DNA from 2 places in the Stenotrophomonas sp. CS3K5 genome. Region 1 is predicted to be linked to the other one. Evidence: predicted binding sites of a transcription regulator. Region 1 holds the regulator's gene; the other holds the start of a gene.
What was found. Region 1 encodes HrcA, which represses chaperone genes, less so after heat shock. Its sites were predicted from a motif close to TTNGCACTCNNNNNNNNNGAGTGCNAA; they were not measured.
Positions count from the first base shown of each region.

Region 1 (10,321 bases):
AGGTCGTGCAGGCGGCCGAGGCGGCGCTCGTTCTCCTCGAACTGCTCGGGGTCGGCGTCGAGGTCATCGTGCACCCGGTCCAGCAGCGACAGGGCTTCGTGCAGCTGGATCGAGGCGTTGTCGATCAGGCCGTCCACCTCGCCCAGGCGTGGGTCGTGTTCGATCAGCCGCGACAGTTCGTGGCGCACCTGCTGCAGCAGGTCCAGCGCGGAGTTGCCGTCGTCGCCGTTGAGCTGGTTGCTGGCCGCCTGGCAGGCGCTCAGCAGCGCGCTGGCATGCGCCTGGCGGCGATGGCTGGCGCCCAGCGCGGCAATCGACTCCGGTTCCAGGTCCTCGCGGTCCAGCTCGCGCAGCTGGTGCTCCAGGAAGCCGATCCGGTCACTGACGTCGCCCTGTTGCGACAGCGCCAGCGATTCGTCGACCAGCGCCTGCCAGGCCGCGGCGGCACGGCGCACCTGGCGGCGCTCGGCCTCGTTGCCGGCATAGGCGTCGAGCAGGGCCAGCTGCGACGGTCGAGTCAGCAGCGCCTGCTGCTCATGCTGGCCGTGGATTTCGACCAGCAACCCGGCCAGGTCGGCCAGCTGTGCGAGGGTGACCGGACGGCCGTTGATCCAGGACCGCGAGCCGCCGTCGGCGCGGATCACCCGGCGCAGCTGGCATTGCTCCTCATCGTCCAGCTCGTTGTCGGCCAACCACTGGCGCGCGGCCTGCAGCTGATCCAGCGCGAACTCGGCCGAGAGCTCGGCACGGGCCGCGCCGTGGCGGACCACGCCGCTGTCGGCGCGCAGCCCGGACAGGAAGCCCAGTGCGTCGACCATCAGCGACTTGCCGGCGCCGGTCTCGCCTGAAACGACGGTCATGCCGGGCCCGAACTCCAGTTCGGTGGCGCGGACGACGGCGAAATCCTTGATCGAAAGATGTCTGAGCATGGGTAAGGGGGTATCAGCAGCCGCGCAACGCTAGCACGCGGGCGAGGGAGGTCCAATGACTTGCCAAGGTGAGGCGCCGCCATTATCTAGTGTCCGTGTCTCACAGGTTGATTCCATGCACGGTTCTCCCGACCAGCTTGCCCCGCGTGCGCGCCATCTGCTGCGTACGCTGATCGCGCGTTACATCCAGGACGGTGAGCCGGTCGGCTCGCAGACGCTGGCGCGTGTGGCCGGCCTGGAGGTCAGCCCGGCCACCATCCGCAACATCCTCGGCGACCTGGAGGACCTGGGCCTGCTGGCGTCGCCGCACACCTCGGCCGGGCGCATCCCGACTGCACATGGCTACCGGGTGTTCGTCGACAGCCTGCTGCAGATGCAGCCGCCGGGCGAGGGCGAGCTGGCCCGGTTGCGCCAGGAGCTGGCCGGCGGCGGCAGCACCCAGGCCCTGCTCGGCAGCGCCTCGGAACTGCTGTCGGCGATGAGCCACTTCGTCGGCGTGGTCAGCGCGCCGCGACGCGAGCAGTTCGCCTTCCGCCAGATCGATTTCGTGGCGCTGGACGGGCGCCGGGTGCTGGCGATCCTGGTGTTCGCCGACAACGAGGTGCAGAACCGGGTCATCGAGACCCGCCAGGAGTTCGCGCCGGGCCAGCTGGAGCAGGTGGCCAACTACCTCAATGCCCATTTCGCTGGCCTGCCGATGGCCGAGATCCGCACCCGCCTGCTGCTGGAGCTGCGCGATGCCCGTTCCGAGCTGGAACAGCTGCTGGCGCACAGCATCGAGCTGGCCGAGCAGGCCCTGCAGCCGGCGGCCAACGACATGCTGGTGGCCGGCCAGACCCGGCTGATGGGGGTGCAGGACCTGTCCGACCTGGAGCGCCTGCGCGAGCTGTTCGAGCTGTTCTCCAGCAAGCGCGAGATCCTGCAGCTGCTGGAGCGGACCATCCAGGCGCCGGGTGTGCGCATCTTCATCGGCGAGGAGACCGGGATGATGCCGCTTCAGGGCGTCTCGCTGGTCACCGCGCCGTACACCGCCAACGGACAGGTGCTGGGCGTGCTGGGGGTGATCGGCCCGAAGCGTATGGCCTACGACCGCATGATCCCGCTGGTCCAGGCCACCGCCGACGTGCTGGGGGCGGCCTTTTCGCCGGCCGGCCGCACGCCGGGAACATCCGACGCTTGAAACGCAGCATCCCGCCCACACTAGGGTGGATGGAGGCGGGCTGTGACCGCCAGGGACCCAGACATGAACCACGAAAACCCCGATATCGAATCCCAGCAGAGCGCGGCCGATGCAGCGGCTGCGGCCGGTGTGAGTGACGAAACCGAGCGCCTGCGCGCCGAGATCGAGCAGATCAAGGCCGACGCCCTGCGTGAACGCGCCGACCTGGAAAACCAGCGCAAGCGCGTGGCCCGCGACATCGAGCAGGCCCGCAAGTTCGCCAACGAAAAGCTGCTGGGCGAGCTGCTGCCGGTGTTCGACAGCCTGGATGCCGGCCTGAAGGCCGCCGGTGATGACCCGCACCCGCTGCGCGAGGGCCTGGAGCTGACCTACAAGCAGCTGCTGAAGGTCGCCGCCGACAACGGGCTGGTCCTGCTCGACCCGACCGGCCAGCCGTTCAACCCGGAACACCACCAGGCGATCAGCCAGGTGCCGACCCCGGGCGCGGCTCCGGGCACCGTGGTGACCGTGTTCCAGAAGGGCTACCTGCTCAACGAGCGCCTGCTGCGGCCGGCGCTGGTGGTGGTGGCCGCCGACTGATTGACCGGACCGGGCGGTGCCCGGCCCCGGTCGTGCCAGGCCATGCCTGGCAAGGTTTTCCAGGCGCTGAACACAGCGTTCGGGAGATGGCTTGAATGTTCCACGAGCCTCCCCCACATCGTATTCATCCACCGGCCGAACGGCCGGACTGACCCCAACAAGCATCCTCAGGAGTCTCCCCCATGGGCAAGATCATTGGTATCGACCTCGGCACCACCAACTCGTGCGTGGCGATCATGGACGGCGGCAAGGCCCGCGTCATCGAGAATTCGGAAGGCGATCGCACCACCCCGTCGATCGTCGCCTACACCAAGGACGGCGAAGTCCTGGTCGGCGCCTCGGCCAAGCGCCAGGCCGTGACCAACCCGAAGAACACCTTCTACGCGGTGAAGCGCCTGATCGGCCGCAAGTTCACCGACGCCGAAGTGCAAAAGGACATCGCCCACGTCCCGTACAGCATCCTGGCCCATGACAATGGCGACGCCTGGGTGGCCACCAGCGACGGCAAGAAGATGGCCCCGCAGGAAATCTCGGCCAAGGTGCTGGAGAAGATGAAGAAGACCGCCGAGGACTTCCTCGGTGAGAAGGTCACCGAAGCGGTCATCACCGTGCCGGCCTACTTCAACGACAGCCAGCGCCAGGCCACCAAGGACGCCGGCCGCATCGCCGGTCTGGACGTCAAGCGCATCATCAACGAGCCGACCGCGGCCGCGCTGGCCTACGGCCTGGACAAGGGTGACAACAAGGATCGCAAGATCGTGGTGTACGACCTGGGCGGCGGCACCTTCGACGTCTCGGTGATCGAGATCGCCAACGTCGATGGTGAAAAGCAGTTCGAAGTGCTGGCCACCAACGGCGACACCTTCCTGGGCGGCGAAGACTTCGACAACCGCGTCATCGAGTACCTGGTTGAAGAGTTCAACAAGGACCAGGGCATCGACCTGCGCAAGGATCCGCTGGCCCTGCAGCGCCTGAAGGACGCCGCCGAGCGCGCCAAGATCGAGCTGTCCAGCGCCCAGCAGACCGAAGTGAACCTGCCGTACGTCACCGCCGACGCCTCGGGCCCGAAGCACCTGAACATCAAGCTGACCCGCGCCAAGCTGGAAGCGCTGGTGGAAGACCTGATCAAGAAGTCGATCGAGCCGTGCCGCGTGGCCCTGAACGATGCCGGCCTGCGTTCGAGCGACATCAGCGAAGTGATCCTGGTCGGTGGCCAGACCCGCATGCCGAAGGTGCAGCAGGCGGTGACCGAGTTCTTCGGCAAGGAACCGCGCAAGGACGTCAACCCGGACGAAGCCGTGGCACTGGGTGCGGCGATCCAGGGCGGCGTACTCGGCGGCGACGTCAAGGACGTGCTGCTGCTGGACGTGACCCCGCTGTCGCTGGGTATCGAAACCATGGGCGGCGTGTTCACCAAGATCATCGAAAAGAACACCACCATTCCGACCAAGGCCTCGCAGGTGTTCTCCACCGCCGAGGACAACCAGTCGGCCGTGACCGTGCACGTGCTGCAGGGTGAGCGCGAGCAGGCCCGCTTCAACAAGTCGCTGGCCAAGTTTGACCTGTCCGGCATCGAGCCGGCCCCGCGCGGCCTGCCGCAGGTGGAAGTGTCCTTCGACATCGACGCCAACGGCATCCTGCACGTGTCGGCCAAGGACAAGAAGACCAACAAGGAACAGAAGGTCGAGATCAAGGCCGGTTCGGGCCTGTCCGAGGAAGAGATCGCACGCATGGTCGCCGACGCGGAAGCCAACCGCGAAGAAGACAAGAAGTTCCAGGAACTGGTGCAGGCCCGTAACCAGGCTGATGCCCTGATCCACGGCACCCGCAGCGCCATCACCGAGCACGGCAGCAAGGTCGGCGGCGATGTCATCGGCAAGGTCGAAGCGGCGCTGGCCGATCTGGAAACCGCGATGAAGGGTGACGACAAGGCACAGATCGAAGCCAAGTCGAAGGTGCTGGAAGAAGCCGGCCAGTCGCTGTTCGCTGCCGCCTCGGCCGACCAGGGCGGTGCCCCGGGCGCCGACGCCGGCAACGCTGGCAAGGGCAACGACGACGTGGTGGATGCCGAGTTCACCGAAGTCAAGGACGACAAGAAGTCCTGATCCGGACCGACACGGGACGCTGCCTGGCAGCGTCCCGTTGTCGCATCAGGGTCCTGACCGCCACCCGGCGTGTCGGGGCGCCCGACGCAAGAGCGGACCTGGTTCCGCTCTTCCGCTTTGACGAATCCCGACTTTCCGGAATGCGATCCACGATATGAGCAAGCGCGATTACTACGAAGTGCTGGGCGTTGCCCGCACCGCCAACGATGAAGAACTGAAGAAGGCCTACCGTCGCTGCGCGATGAAGTTCCACCCGGACCGCAACCCGGGCGATACGGCTGCCGAAGCCTCCTTCAAGGAGTGCAAGGAAGCCTACGAAGTACTGTCCGACGGCAACAAGCGCCGCATGTACGACAGCCATGGCCACGCCGCGTTCGAGCACGGCATGGGCGGTGGCGGTCCGGGCGGCCCGGACATGAACGATATCTTCGGCGATATCTTCGGCAACATCTTTGGCGGTGCCGGCGGCGGTCCGCGCCAGGCGCGCCGTGGTGCCGACATCGGCTACGTGATGGAGCTGGACCTGGAAGAAGCGGTGCGTGGCGTCGAGCGCCGCATCGAAATTCCGACCCTGGCCGAGTGCGGTGACTGCGATGGCAGTGGCTCGGAAGACGGCAAGGTCGAAACCTGCAACGTGTGCCATGGCCGTGGCCAGGTGCGCATCCAGCGTGGCATCTTCGCCATGCAGCAGGCCTGCCACAACTGCGGCGGCCGTGGCCAGATCATCGCCAAGCCCTGCAAGACCTGCCACGGCAATGGTCGTGTCGAGGAAGACAAGGTGCTGTCGGTGAAGGTGCCGGCCGGCGTCGATACCGGCGACCGCATCCGACTGCAGGGCGAGGGCGAGGCCGGTCCGGCCGGTACCCCGCCGGGTGACCTGTACGTGGAAGTGCGCGTGCGCGAGCATGCCATCTTCCAGCGCGATGGCGACGACCTGCACTGCGAAGTGCCGATCCGCATCTCGCAGGCCGCGCTGGGCGACACCGTGCGCGTGGCGACCCTCGGCGGCGAAGCGGAGATCCGCATCCCGGCCGAGACCCAGACCGGCAAGCTGTTCCGCCTGCGCGGCAAGGGTGTGCGCTCGGTGCGCAGCCGCAGCGAAGGCGACCTGTACTGCCGCGTCGTGGTGGAGACCCCGGTCAACCTCACCAACGAGCAGCGCAAGCTGCTGGAACAGTTCGAAGCCACCTTCGTCGGCGAGGAAGCGCGCAAGCATTCGCCGAAGTCGGCCACCTTCATGGATGGCGTGAAGGGCTTCTGGGACCGGATGACGTCCTGAGTTTTCAACGCAAGCGTTGAACGGTAGCGCCGGGCCATGCCCGGCGTTTTCGTATGCGGGCGCGGCTGCATTCCGCCGGGCATGGCCCGGCGCTACCGGGGAATGCTCACCGGAAAAACGCCGCCGGCGTCTGCCCCAGCTGCCGCTTGAACATGCTGGTGAACGCGCTGGGGCTGTCATAACCCATCGCCAACGCGACATCGATGACCTTGTCGCCGACCGCCAGCCGTTCCAGCGCGGCCAGCAACCGTGCCTGCTGCCGCCACTGCCCGAAGGTCATGCCCAGTTCGCTGCCGAAATGCCGCTGGATGGTCTTCACGTCCACCTCCAGTGCCTGCGCCCAGTCCTGCAGCGTGGCGTCATCGCCAGGGTGCTTCTGGATGTGCTGGCAGATCCGCTGCAGGCGCGGGTCGGTCGCGGCAGGCAGATGCAACGGCAGCACATCCATGCGATGCAGCTCGTCCAGCAGCAGCCGCACCACGCGGCCATCGCGGCTGTCTTCGATGTGCTCGCCCTTGATCAGCGTGGCCGCCTGCAGCAGCTCGCGCAGCAAGGGGGCCACCTGCACCGCGAACGGCTCGGCCGGCAACTGCGGCGCGAACAACGGATCGATGTACAGGCTGCGCATGTGCACGGCGGCGATGCAGTCCACCGCGTGCACCATGCCGGCCGGCATCCAGATTGCACGGGTCGAGGGCACCACCCAGCGCCCGACTTCCGAGCGCACCACCATCAGCCCCGAGATGGCATAGACCAGTTGGTGGCGCTGATGCTTGTGGCCTGCGATGTGGGTGCCGGCCGGGTATTGGGTAACCCGGTAGGTGACCGGGCGGTGCAGCGGCACCTCCCGCCACGGTGCGGCCGGGTCGACATCGCTGGCAATGTCCTTTTTGCGATAGGCCATGACCCGAACGCGGCAGAAGGGAGGGGAGGGCAACCGTAGCATGCGGGGCTCGCCCCCAACCTCACTGCGTCCATGTCCGCCCTGGCTTCTCCCGCAACGACCTCGCGCCCGGTGGCTCCCGGCGTGCTGGCTGCCATTTCCACCTCGCACGTGGTCAACGACATGATGCAGTCGTTGATCCTGGCCATCTATCCGGTGATCAAGGGTGGCTTCAATCTCAGCTTCACCCAGATCGGCCTGATCACGCTGACCTACCAGCTCACCGCCTCGATCTTCCAGCCGTTGGTCGGCATGGCCACCGATCGGCGCCCGGCGCCGTATTCGCTGCCGATCGGCATGGCTTCGACCCTGTGCGGCATGCTGCTGCTCGGCTTCGCGTCGAGTTATGCCGTGGTGCTTCTGGCCGCAGCGATGGTCGGCATTGGTTCGGCGATCTTCCACCCGGAGGCCTCGCGCATCGCGCGGCTGGCCTCGGGTGGCCGTCATGGCTTCGCGCAGTCGGTGTTCCAGGTCGGCGGCAACTTCGGTACCGCGCTCGGCCCGCTGATTGCTGCGGCGGTGATCGTGCCGTATGGCCAGCATGCCGCGTCATGGTTCGCCGGTGCCGCCCTGATCGGCATCGCGTTGCTGACCTATGTCGGTCGCTGGTATGCGCTGCACCTGGGTGCGCCGCGTCCGGCCGGCACCGCGTCGATGGCGCCGCGCCATCCGCCGCGCACCGTCGCCAAGGTACTGGCGATCCTGCTGGTGCTGATCTTCAGCAAGTACTTCTACATGGCCAGCATCGGCAGCTACTTCACCTTCTACCTGATCCACCACTTTGGCATTCCGGTGGCGCAGGCGCAGCTGCACCTGTTCGCGTTCCTGGTGGCGTCCGCTGCCGGCGGCTTCCTGGGTGGCCCGTTGGGCGATCGCATCGGCCGCAAGCCGATCATCTGGACTTCGATCCTGGGTGTGGCGCCATTCGCGCTGATGCTGCCGCATGCCGATCTGCTGTGGACCACGGTGCTGGCGGTGCTGATCGGCTTCGTGTTGTCCTCGGCGTTCTCGGCCATCGTGGTGTATGCGCAGGAAATGATGCCGCACCGCATCGGCATGGTCTCCGGTCTGTTCTTCGGCTTTGCCTTCGGCATGGGCGGGTTGGGTGCAGCCGTGCTCGGCCTGCTGGCGGACAAGACCAGCATCGAATACGTCTACCAGCTGACCGCGTTCCTGCCGTTGCTGGGCATCGTGGCGGCCTGGCTGCCGCCGTCGCGGCCTGCGCACTGAGGGTGTGGGTTTGCAGGGCTTGCAGCCCTGCACCTGCTGCAAGCCAGAGCCGAAGCAACAGCGGAAGCTGGCTATCCGTGAGTGGGCGAGGTGGGTCCGGTTGCGGGGGACGCCGTGAATACGTCCCTGTAGGCTCGGTCGCGCCCTCCATGGCGCTCACGCCCCCGCAACCGGACCCACCTCGCCTTCGACAGTTTTCGCGATCTGTTGGAACAACTCGTGGGATCAGAGCGGTTTTCCGAAGGAGAACGGATCTGACCCCTTTTGTGTATCGATATCTGACAGATGTGTCGACCAAGGTCGACACCTACCAACAGCTGAGTGAACCTGTCGAAGGTGGGGCGGTGTCGGAGTGCGGGGTGTCAGCGGCATGGATGCCGCTGCCAAGCCTACAGGGACGTACTTGCGGCGTCCCCGCACTCCGACACCGCCCTGCCATCCCACGGGATGCCGCTCTGGCTTTGGCTTTTGCCGTTGCATTGAGCAGGTGCAGGGCTGCAAGCCCTGCCGAAAACCCCCTTGGGCGTAGAATGCGGCCATGAGTGAATCCCTTGATAACCACCTGGTCCACGGCCGCCGCCAGCGCCCCGATGGCCCATCGCCGATCGATGTCATTTCGGTCCAGTCGCAACTGGTCTACGGCCACGCCGGCAACAGCGCCGCCGTGCCGCCGATGCGCGCGCTCGGCGTGCGCGTGGCGGAAATTCCGACCGTCCTGCTCAGCAACGCGCCGTTCTACGACACCACGCGCGGCCGCGTGCTGCCCGCCGACTGGTTCGCCGACCTGCTGCTCGGCACCCGCGAACGTGGCCTGCCGCAGCGGGCGAAGATGCTGGTGTCCGGCTATTTCGGCAGTACCGCCAACGGTGCCGCCTTCGCCGACTGGCTGGACGGGATCCTGCCGGCCTGCCCGCAGCTGCGTTATTGCCTGGACCCGGTGATCGGCGATACCCATACCGGCCCCTACGTGGAGCCGGGCCTGGAAGCGATCTTTGCGCAGCGCCTGCTGCCGCATGCGTGGCTGGTCACGCCGAACGCCTTCGAACTCAATCGCCTCACCGGCATGCCGGCGTTGGCTGAAGCCGATGCCATTGCCGCCGCACGCACGCTGCTCGATCGTGGCCCGCACTGGGTGATCGCGCACAGCGTCGGCGGCAATCCGGGCGAACTGGTGACGCTGGCGGTCGGTCGCGAGGAAACCTGGCGCTGGACCTCGCCGCTGCTGCCGGTGGACGTGGCCGGTACCGGCGATGTGCTGATGTCGCTGGTGGTGTCGTTCCTGCTGCGCGGCGAATCGATGCAGCAAGCGATCTCGCGCGCCATTGCCGGCACCCATGCGGCCCTGGAGGCGACCCTGGAAAGCGGCTTCGAGGAATTTGATGTGATCGCCGCCGCGCCCGCTGCGCTGGCCCAGGGGACGCGCTTCCGCGCCGAACGCGTGGCATGACCGGCCTGAACGCACGCACGCCGCGCACGCCGCGCACGGTCGGCATCGTCGGTAGTGCCGGCGCCTATGGGCGTTGGCTGACCCGCTTCTTCCAGCAGCACATGCAGCTGCAGGTGATCGGTCACGATCCGGCGGATCCGGAATCGCATACGCCGGAACAGCTGCTGGCGCAGGCCGACGTGCTGGTGTTCTCGGCACCGATCCGGCACACGCCGGCGCTGATTGCCGGGTACGTACGGCAGTCGGCTGGCCGTGAACGCGACCGGCTGTGGCTGGACGTGACCTCGGTGAAGGAGGCGCCGGTGCACGCCATGCTGGACTCGCAGGCCGAGGTGGTCGGCCTGCACCCGATGACCGCACCGCCGAAGGCACCCACGCTGAAGGGCCGGGTGATGGTGGTCTGCGAAGCGCGACTGCAGCACTGGCAGCCGTGGGTCGATACGCTGTGCACGGCGTTACAGGCCGAATGCGTGCGGGCCACGCCGCAGCACCACGACCAGATGATGGCGCTGGTGCAGGCGATGGTGCACGCCACCCATCTGGCCCAGGCCGGCGTGCTGCGCCAGTACCAGCCACACCTGGGGGATCTGGCCGCGATGATGCCGTACCGCTCGGCGTCGTTCGAGCTG
Region 1 is NZ_JCAKRX010000003.1:222,160-232,480, reverse strand. It holds gene recN (DNA repair protein RecN) at 1-929, opposite strand, end outside; gene hrcA (heat-inducible transcriptional repressor HrcA) at 1,045-2,109, shown strand; gene grpE (nucleotide exchange factor GrpE) at 2,173-2,688, shown strand; gene dnaK (molecular chaperone DnaK) at 2,871-4,793, shown strand; gene dnaJ (molecular chaperone DnaJ) at 4,948-6,072, shown strand; gene AC5YGJ_RS06040 (AraC family transcriptional regulator) at 6,179-6,976, opposite strand; gene AC5YGJ_RS06035 (MFS transporter) at 7,049-8,245, shown strand; gene pdxY (pyridoxal kinase) at 8,784-9,692, shown strand; gene AC5YGJ_RS06025 (prephenate dehydrogenase) at 9,689-10,321, shown strand, end outside.

Region 2 (10,321 bases), on a different contig from region 1:
AACCATCAACGCGCCGATCACCGCGAACGCGACCAGCACGCCCAGCGTGTACCAGAGCGCGTGGCTGCGTGCGCGCTGCGGGCTTTCGCCGCTCTGCGCCAGGCTCAGCACCTTCAGCGACAGGATCGGCAGTACGCACGGCATCAGGTTCAGCACCAGGCCACCGGCCAGCGCCAGCAACAGCACCCACACGAACGAGCGGTCCGGATTCGGCGTGCTCGCCGGTGGGCGCGTGCGCAGGGCGTTGTCACCGCGGGCATCGGCGGCGAACTCATTGCCGGTGCTGGCCCCCGCAGCGCCGGCGGCAAGCGGAGCGCCGGCATCGGTGTTGGGTACGGTCGGCAGCAGGCGCAGCGTGGTGCCATTGGTGCCTTCGCGCGCCACTCCGGTGGCGGCGGGCAACGGGCTGATCACCTCGGTGCGTGGCGGTGCCTGGTCGGCGCTGGCATTGATCTTTCCCGCCGGGATCGACAGCTTCACCCGCCGCGTCATCGGCGGATAGCAGATGCCATCGGTCTGGCAGCCCTGGAAGGTCACCACCAGGGTGCTGTCGACCGCCTCGGATACCGTGCGGCGCAGTGGCAGCGGCACTTCCACCTGGTTGAAATACACCGAGACATCGCCGAAGTGCTCATCGCGATGCGACTGCGCGGCCGGCCAGCGCGGCTTGTCGGCCAGTACGCCGGCGCTGCCTTCCAGCTTCAGCGAGGTGCGGTCGCGATACAGGTAGTAGCCCGGCGCGGGGCTGAAGCGCAGCAGCAGGGTGTTGCCATCACTGGCGATGGCATCGAAGCCGAACGCCTGTTCCGACGGCAGCGGCAACGCCTGGCTGTTGCTGGCGGCGCCCGGCAGGCGCAGGCCGCCGCCGTTGCCGGCACCGGCCAGTGGGTTGTTGAACGGGCTGGCGGCACCGGTACGCGCGGCGGGTGCGGCAGCCTGGGCACCGCCACCGGGCAGGGTGACCTGCACCACGCGCTTCTGCGGTGGGTAACAGACCCCCGCATCGGCGCAGCCCTGGTAGCGCACTTCCAGGCTGATGGTGCCGGCCGCGTCGGTCGGCACGCCGGGCAGGGTGGCCAGCAGGCGCTCGCGATAGGTTTCAACTTCGCCGAAGAAGTCGTCGTGGTGCTTGTCGCCCTTCGGCATCTGCAACGCGCCGGCGTTGAACGCCGGGTCGGCCTTGACGCTGGTGCGGTGGCGATACAGGTAGTAGCCCGGTGCGATCTTGAACTGCAGTTGCACCTGGCCGCGCTCGGAGGCGGTGGCGGTCAGCGCGAACGCCTGGTCCACCGGCAGCAGGTCCTTCTCATCCAGCGCGAACGCCGGCAGCGAGAGCCACAACAGGGCGCACAAGGCAGCGCCACGCGCAAACAGAGTCTTCAATCAGTGTCCTCCCGGGTCTGTGCCCGGATCCAATCCAGATACGCCGGCAGACCGGCCCGGGTTTCGACCGCGATGCACTCCGGGAGTTCATACGGATGCAGTTCGACGATCCGGGCGATTGCGTCATCGACGCGGCTCGCGGTGGTCTTTACCAGCAGCTGCAGCTCGGCGTCGGTGGTGACCTCGCCCTGCCAGCGGTAGGTCGACTGCGCCCCCTCGAGCCGGGTCACGCATGCGGCCAGGCGCTCGCCGACCAGCGCGTGCGCGATGCGCTCGGCACTGGCCCGGTCCGGGCAGGTGGTCAACAGCAGCAGGACAGGTTCGACGGTCGACATGACCGTCGAGTATAGGGCCCCTGTCCGGCCGGGTCAGGACCGGACAGGGGCGATTGCAACTTCTTGGAGGCGGACTCAGTTGGCCAGCTGGCAGGTGGCCGGCTTGGCCGAAGTGAACAGGCCCGGGGTCGCCCACTCGGGGTGGTCGATGAACGGGTTGCGGTTGCCCTGGAAGCTGTAGACCACGTCGTTGCGGGCACGCTCGGCATCATCCGGCGGATCGGACAGGTGCCAATCGATCAGCGTCGACAGCAGGCCCATGTAGGCCGGCGAGCTGCTGGTCTTGACGATCTTGCTGCGGTCGTCGGTCAGCTCCAGGTCCGGCTCGGACTGGCCGGTTGCCGCGTCCTTGCCGCCCTCATAGCGGATCGCCATGTACATCACCGCACGCGCCATATCGCCCTTGCGCTTGCCCCACACCTCGAAGGTGCCGGTGTTGCCGTCCGGCGTGCGCACCCAGTTGGAATTGCCCGGGTAGCCGCCGCTGCCGCCGCCCTGGCCGTTGTTGGCCTCGGTGGCACGCTCGCCGCAGCCGGCGTCGCACTTGGCGAACGGCTTGTTGCCACGGTCGGCGTTCCACTGCGCATCGGTCAGGTACAGCATGTGGGTGTCGGTATACGGCGCGTACGGCAGGCCCTTGTCACCGGTGGTGCTGGCAAAGCCCAGCGAGTTCGGCCAGGTGTGCTCGCGGTTGTACTTCAGGCCACTGCCGCTGCCGGCGCGATCGGTCACCTTGGCGTAGCTGCGGTTGCGGTACGCATCGAGGATCCTGCCACTGTTGTTCGGGTCCTCGTCGGCGATCTCCAGGATGGTCCAGGTGCTGGTGCCCGAACCGCTGTACGGGTAGGCGGTGTGGCCCTTGATGGTGGCGTGCAGCGAGCAGCGCAGCTGGCTCGGGCTGGAGGTGTTCACCTTCGAGTAGTAGCCGGCCGGTACGCCCGGATTGCCAGGGTCGGGGTTGCCGCCGGTGCTGGCCACGGTGAAGGCGATGCGGCTGTCGGCGGCCGGGTGCGCGCCCTGCAGGTCGCTGATGCGCGCGGCGCGGATGTCGAAGCGGCAGGCTTCACCGGCCACCAGCGCGGTATTCGTGGACAGCTTCACGCTGCGGCCGCTGGCCGGGAAGGTCAGCGGCACGCTGCCGGAGGTGCCGCAGCTCAGCGCGAAGGCGCCACTGGCCAGGTTCACCGTCTCGCTGAACACCACTTCCAGATCGGCCGCGGCCGGGAAGGTGCTGCTGCCCTGCGCCGGGGTGGTGGTGGACACCGACGGCGGCGTGTTCGGGCCCGGGGTGCCGCCGCCGCTGAAGGTCTGGCCGTTGTTGCAGCTGCCGAAGGTCTGCCTGGCCGACTCGGCCCAGGTGAAGTGGGCGTACTGGCTGCCGCTGCCCGTCAGCTGCAGCGAGGTACCCGGCGCGGTGCTGTTGGTCTCGGCCACCGGAATGTTCTGGCTGGTCATGCCGGCGGCAGGGCCACCGGAGGCGGTGATGGCGCCCTCGTAGCTGAGGAACTGGACCACCTTGCCGCTGGCATCGACCAGGGCGATGCCGTCGTTCGGGCCGTTCTGCAGGCCGTTGGTCGGGTAGCTGACCACGGCGATGCTGGCGCTGCCGCAGCCGGCGGCGCTGCCGGCCGGGACCGGGTTGTTGGCGTAGACCGTGGCGGCCGACGGATTGCTGCCGTTGTACAGGTACAGGCGGTAGCCGGACAGATCCTCACCGGCGGTGGCCACCACCTCGATCGCTTCGCCGACGTCACCGGCGGCGGTGCTGTCGTCGTAGTGCAGTTCGTTGATGAAGACCTCGGCCTGGGCCGGCGCGGCGGCCAGCGCCAGCAGGCAGGCGGCGGCAAGCGGGGACAGCAATCGCATCGACAACTCCTTGTGATTGGGAATGCGCGGCCGAGCCTAAGGCCGATCCGGTGACACTTTGTCGTAAATGAACGTCAGATATCTGACAGTGCGACGCTGATCACCAAAAGTCGAGGGTGTCGGCGCGCGATTCGACGCGTTTCACCGGGCTGAACGTCTTCATGCAGGGCCGCATCGTGCGGCCTGGCCGCGACGAAATTTTTTCCGGGACCGCCCTTGAAAGGTCCGGGGCCAGCTCCATCTCTGTCCTGCTCCCGATTCGTCGGGCTTTTTCGCGAGCAATGCTGGCAGTCACCTGGGGTGAGTGCTAACATCGCCAGACTTTTTCAGACCAATCAATAACTTAAGAGGTCTCTCATGAGCATCAAGCCGCTGCACGACCGCGTTGTGGTCAAGCCGATCGAAGCCGACGAAATCTCCGCCGGCGGCATCGTGATCCCGGATTCGGCCAAGGAAAAGTCCACCAAGGGTGAAGTCGTGGCCGTCGGCCCGGGCAAGCCGCTGGACAACGGCAGCGTGCGCGCGCCGTCGCTGAAGGTCGGCGACAAGGTCATCTACGGCCAGTACGCCGGCAGCTCGTACAAGAGCGAAGGCGTCGAGTACAAGGTCCTGCGCGAAGACGACGTGCTCGCCATCATCGGCTGAGCCTCGACGCGACCTGCTTCATCCCCTGATTCCAAACACCCAGCCGCCGGGCATGGCCCGGCGCTACCAATGAGGTAACTGCAATGGCTGCCAAGGATATTCGTTTCGGTGAAGACGCCCGTTCGCGCATGGTGCGCGGCGTCAATGTTCTCGCCAATGCCGTCAAGGCCACCCTGGGCCCGAAGGGCCGCAACGTCGTGCTGGAAAAGAGCTTCGGCGCTCCGACCATCACCAAGGACGGCGTCTCCGTCGCCAAGGAAATCGAACTGGCTGACAAGTTCGAGAACATGGGCGCACAGATGGTGAAGGAAGTCGCCTCGCGCACCAATGACGACGCCGGCGACGGCACCACCACCGCCACCGTGCTGGCCCAGGCCCTGATCCGCGAAGGCGCCAAGGCCGTGGCCGCCGGCATGAACCCGATGGACCTCAAGCGTGGTATCGACAAGGCCGTCGTGGCCGCCGTCACCGAGCTGAAGAACATCTCCAAGCCGACCGCCGACGACAAGGCGATCGCCCAGGTCGGCACCATCTCGGCCAACTCGGACGAGTCGATCGGCCAGATCATCGCCGATGCGATGAAGGAAGTCGGCAAGGAAGGCGTCATCACCGTTGAAGAAGGCTCGGGCCTGGACAACGAGCTGGACGTGGTCAAGGGCATGCAGTTCGACCGCGGCTACCTGTCCCCGTACTTCATCAACAACCAGCAGTCGCAGACCGCTGACCTGGATGACCCGTTCATCCTGCTGCACGACAAGAAGATCTCCAACGTGCGTGACCTGCTGCCGGTGCTGGAAGGCGTCGCCAAGGCCGGCAAGCCGCTGCTGATCGTGGCCGAAGAAGTCGAAGGCGAAGCGCTGGCCACCCTGGTGGTCAACACCATCCGTGGCATCGTCAAGGTCGTGGCCGTCAAGGCTCCGGGCTTCGGCGACCGTCGCAAGGCGATGCTGGAAGACATGGCCGTGCTGACTGGCGGCACCGTGATCTCCGAAGAAGTGGGCCTGTCGCTGGAAAAGGCCACCATCAAGGACCTGGGCCGCGCCAAGAAGGTGCAGGTCTCCAAGGAAAACACCACCATCATCGATGGCGTGGGTGACAAGGCGGCCGTCGACGCACGCGTCGGCCAGATCAAGACCCAGATCCAGGACACCTCCTCCGATTACGATCGCGAGAAGCTGCAGGAACGCGTGGCCAAGCTGGCCGGCGGCGTTGCCGTGATCAAGGTCGGCGCCTCGACCGAAATCGAAATGAAGGAAAAGAAGGATCGCGTCGACGACGCCCTGCACGCTACCCGTGCAGCCGTTGAAGAAGGCGTGGTCCCGGGCGGCGGCGTGGCCCTGGTCCGTGCGGTCACCGCGCTGGCCGGCCTGAAGGGTGCCAATGAAGACCAGAACCACGGCATCCAGATCGCCCTGCGCGCGATGGAAGCCCCGCTGCGCGAGATCGTGGCCAACGCCGGTGAAGAGCCGTCGGTCATCATCAACAAGGTCAAGGAAGGCACCGGCAGCTTCGGCTACAACGCCGCCACGGGCGAGTTCGGCGACATGCTGCAGTTCGGCATCCTGGACCCGACCAAGGTGACCCGCTCGGCGCTGCAGAACGCGGCCTCGATCGCGGGCCTGATGATCACCACCGAAGCCATGGTTGCCGAAGCTCCGAAGAAGGACGAGCCGGCCATGGGTGGCGCCGGTGGCATGGGCGGCATGGGTGGCATGGGCGGCATGGACTTCTAAGTCCCCGCGTTGCCGATGCACCAGAAACCCCGCCGCAAGGCGGGGTTTTTTTGTGGGCGCGCTGGGCAATGCGGTCAGCGCACGAACGGCTTGTTCGCCCCGTATTCCCATTCCCACGGCACGCCGGTTTCACCCAGCACGAAGCGCACCAAGGCCGGGAACGCCGCCTCGGCGCGGACATCGTTGCCCAGGATCACCACGCAGCGCTGGCCCTGTTCGATGCACACCAGCGTATTGCCCACCGCATCATCATGGCCGCCCTTGTAGAAGCCGGCCCCCTGCGGGCCCTGGAACGTCACCACGCCCAGCCCCGCCGCCAGGTTCCGGTGCCGTTGTGCAGGCGGCAGCTCTGGCTGCAGGGTGGGGAACTGGCTGGCGGTGGTGATCGGCAGCTGCGGCCGCACCAGCTCCCGGCGCATCGATGCGGACAGCCCGTCGCCACGCACGTAGCCGGCGGCGAAGCGGGCCATGTCGGCGATGGTGGTATCCATGGACCCTGCCGCACGTACGCGGCTGCGCTCATCGTGCGGTTCGGTCGCGCCTTCTGCCGTCCAGCCATCGGCCAGGTTGGCGGCGAAATCCTCACGCCACATCATGCTGGTGCGGGTCATGCCGAAGCGGTCGAACACCTGCCGCTGCATCAATGTGCCGACGTCCTGGCCCAGCCGCCCACGCTCGATCACGAACTGCAACAGGATCAGCCCTTCGCCGGAATAGCCGTAGCGGCTGCCCGGATCGAAGTGGAACTTCAGGCGGCCATCGGGTTCCAGGAAGCCGAAGTTGGCAAAGCCACTGGAATGGTTGAGCAGCAGGCGCGGGGTGAGCTGGCGCCAGCGCGCATCATCGGCCAGCACGCGGTAGTCGGCGTACTTCTTCGGCTCGGGCGCATAGTCCGGCAGGGGCTTGTCCAGCGCCGCAGCGATGCTGGCATCCAGCTCGATCTTCCTGTCCTGCGCCAGCTGTGCGACCAGGTGGCCGAACGCCATCTTGGTCAGCGACGCGGCATACATCACGGTGTCGGTGCGCAGCGGCTCGCCTGCGGCATTGCGCTCGCCGTAGGCGGCCACGTGCACCACCTTGCCGCCATCGATCACCGCCAGCGCCATGCCGCGCGCGTGCGCGGCCCGCATCAGCCGCTGCGCTTCGGTGTCGATGCGGGCCGGCGTGGGTACCGGAGGTGGGGCGGCCAGCACGGCCAGCGGGAACAGCGTCAGCAACAACAGGGCAGCACGGCGCATGCGTGGACCTCCTGGCGGGACGTGGCGCGATGCTACGCCAGCCGGTCGCCGGCGTCATGGCCCGGCCTCAGCTGTCGGACGGGCGGCGCAGGCAGATCCGCGCCGCGCCGGTGCTGATGTCGACCTGGCCGCCGCGCATGGCATCGGCGCCGAGGATCAGCGCGGGGCGCTTATCCAGTCCGATGGCCTTGAACACCGGCAGCTCGCTGATCCTGACCTCCATGGCCGGGTGCTGCCAACCGGCGCTGTGCATGCCGGGCAGGGTATACAGCCAGGTCGGGTGCGGCTTCCCGCCCAGGCCTTCGGTGCCATTGCTGCGCACGCGCACGCGCGGATCGCTGCCATCGGTGCGCAATCCCAGGGCGCGCGCAGCGGCATCGTTGAGTACGGTCTGCGCGGCGCCGGTATCGACCACGGCCACGGCAGCGATGTTCGTTCCGCCGAAGGCAAGGGTGATGAATCCGAAATCGCGCAGGCCCTCGGCGCGGTCCGGCATTGCATTGGACTGGCAGCTGTCATCGTCGAAGGGGAGGGTGCCGGTTCTCGACAACGACAGCTCACCTCGAACGAAGTCCCACCGGGTGTCCCAGCGTGCGGTCAGGTCATTGCCGACCAGGCCGTCGATGGCGGGATCGTCGCCCTCGGTCAGCGACGCCAGATCGGCCTGCAGCGCGCTGGCCTGCAGCAGCCAGCTACCCAGCTGCCACGTGGTGGTGCGTATGCGCCGCAGCTGCGCGCCCGAGGTACTGGCGCCCTGCGCGATCGAGACTTCGGCCTTGCCATCGACGAGGCCATATCGGCGTGCCACACGACCATCAACCAGTGTCGCGCCTGCGGCGCTGTCGACCACGAAGCGCAGCGGTTCGGCCCGGCCATCCAGCGAGAGCGCCACGGTCGGGTGCCCGCCCTGCATCCACATCGGCAGTACATGTTCGGGGGTGCCGGCGGCCAGCGTGGGGAAGGCGGCGGCAAGCAGGGGCAGCAGGGTGAGGCGCACGGGAAGTCTCCGGGGTTGAACGGGGAGGCCCATTGGCGCGCATCGGCGTATCGCCGGAACATCGGCGTTGATACCGTCCTGATACACACCTGCACGATACTAACCGCATGAACACTCCAGCCCGGGTCATCGTTGTCGATGACGATGCCAGCATCCGTGATGCCATTGCCGACTGCCTGCTGCTGCACGGCTACCAGGTGCGCGCGGCCGCCGATGCCGCAGCGTTGGATGTGCTGCTGCAGAGCGAGCGCCCGGACGCGATCATCCTGGACTGGATGATGCCCGGCGAGGATGGCCTGTCGGTATGCCGCCGGCTGCAGGCGCGCGCCATTCCGATCCTGATGCTGTCGGCAATGGGCACCGCGCCGGACCGGGTGATCGGCCTGGAGATGGGGGCCGATGACTATCTGGGCAAACCCTTCGATCCGCGCGAACTGCTGGCGCGGGTGCGCGCACTGCTGCGCCGGCAGGACAAACTGCGCACCCAGGTAGCCAGCGAGCTGCGTTTCTGCGGCTGGCGATTGTTTCCCGAACAGCGCCGCCTGCTTGCCCCCGATGGCGGCGAGCTGGCGCTCAGCCGTGGCGAGTTCGCCTTGTTGCTGGCGCTCGCCGAGCGTGCCGGGCGGGTGCTGGGGCGCGAGCAGCTGCTGTCGTTGACCCGTGGCGAGGACAGCGAGAGCGTCGACCGTGCCATCGACCTGGCGATCAGCCGCCTGCGCCGCAAGCTGGGCCAGGCAGCACCCGGCGCCGAGGCACTGGTGCAGACCCTGCGCGGCGAAGGCTACCGCTTCGACGCCGAGGTACAGGTGCTGTGAGGGCGCGCTGGTCCACCGCGCGCTGGATCGCGATGCTGGCCCTGGCCAGCCTGCTGCTGGCGACCCTGGTCAGCGTGGCGGTAGTGGGCTGGATGCCGCGACCGGCGCCGCCGCCGATGCGGCTGGACCAGGCCATGCAGGTGCTGCGTGGTGAACGCTCTGCCGCGGCGCTGGGCCTGCACCTGGAAACCCGCGTGTCTGCACCCGAGGGCATCAGCAATGACTGGCTCACCCATCTGGTGGCCGCGCAGCTGGGGCAGCCGCTGGAGCAGGTGAAGCTGGTCTGGAGCAGCCGCGGCAAGGCGCCGGAGGTGCAGGTCATCGAAGGCGGCGCTGTGCTCGACGCCAAGGCGCGTGCGGATGCGTTGCAGGCACAGGTCGCGGTGCTGACCGCCATGCAGTGGACGCCGTTCGAACTGGCCGTGCGCCGGGCCGATGGTCGATGGCAGGTGGTGGGCAGCGACCACAGCGATCTGGCAGCGTGGCGCCGGCAGGTCGTGCTGGCGCTGGTGGCGGGAACCGTACTGCTGGCACCGCTGGCCGCCTGGGCAGCGATCCGCCTCGGCCGACCCCTGCGGCGGCTGGCCGAGGCCAGCGCCAACGTGGACCTGCAGGCCACTACACCGCTTCCGGACGATGGCCCGCGCGAGGTGCAGGTACTGGCCCGCGCGATCAGTGCCGGGCGCGAGCGGTTGCACGAACAGGCGCAGGAGATGACCCGCATGCTCGCTGCCGTCGCGCATGATCTGCGCACACCGTTGACCGGCCTGCGCCTGCGTGCGGAGTTCGCGCCACCGCAACAGGCGGCGCGGATGGTGGCCGACATCGAGCGCATGGACACGATGATCGAGCAGGTGCTCGACTATGCACGTGGTGAGCTGCAACCCTTGCAGATGCGCCCACTGGACCTGGCCGCGCTGCTGGAGGAATGCGTGCAGAGCGCGCTGCTACGCGGCGTCGAAATCTCCCTCGATGGGCCGGATGCGCTGCCGTGGCAGGGCGACGCGCTGTTGCTGCGGCGGGCGATCGACAATCTCATCGACAACGCCGATCGCTACGCGGGCGTGGTAGAGCTGCGGGCAGCTGTGTCCGGCAAGAGGGTGCAGCTGGACGTGATGGATCGTGGCCCCGGCATCGACGAGGCCGACCGTGCGCGCCTGCTGCAGCCATTCCAGCGCAGCGAGAGCTCGCGCAGCCGCGCCACCGGTGGCACCGGGCTGGGCTTGGCAGTCGCCGCCAACGCCGCGCGGCGGCATGGCGGCGAGCTGCTGCTGTTGCCCCGCGAAGGTGGCGGGCTGATCGCCCGGCT
Region 2 is NZ_JCAKRX010000006.1:215,190-225,510, reverse strand. It holds gene AC5YGJ_RS11395 (protein-disulfide reductase DsbD family protein) at 1-1,383, opposite strand, end outside; gene cutA (divalent-cation tolerance protein CutA) at 1,380-1,718, opposite strand; gene AC5YGJ_RS11385 (endonuclease) at 1,794-3,584, opposite strand; gene AC5YGJ_RS11380 (co-chaperone GroES) at 3,942-4,229, shown strand; gene groL (chaperonin GroEL) at 4,313-5,962, shown strand; gene AC5YGJ_RS11370 (serine hydrolase domain-containing protein) at 6,037-7,200, opposite strand; gene AC5YGJ_RS11365 (aspartyl protease family protein) at 7,268-8,230, opposite strand; gene AC5YGJ_RS11360 (response regulator transcription factor) at 8,305-9,012, shown strand; gene AC5YGJ_RS11355 (sensor histidine kinase) at 9,045-10,321, shown strand, end outside.
Region 2: the regulator HrcA is predicted to act here: its motif matches at 3,869-3,895, upstream of AC5YGJ_RS11380 (co-chaperone GroES).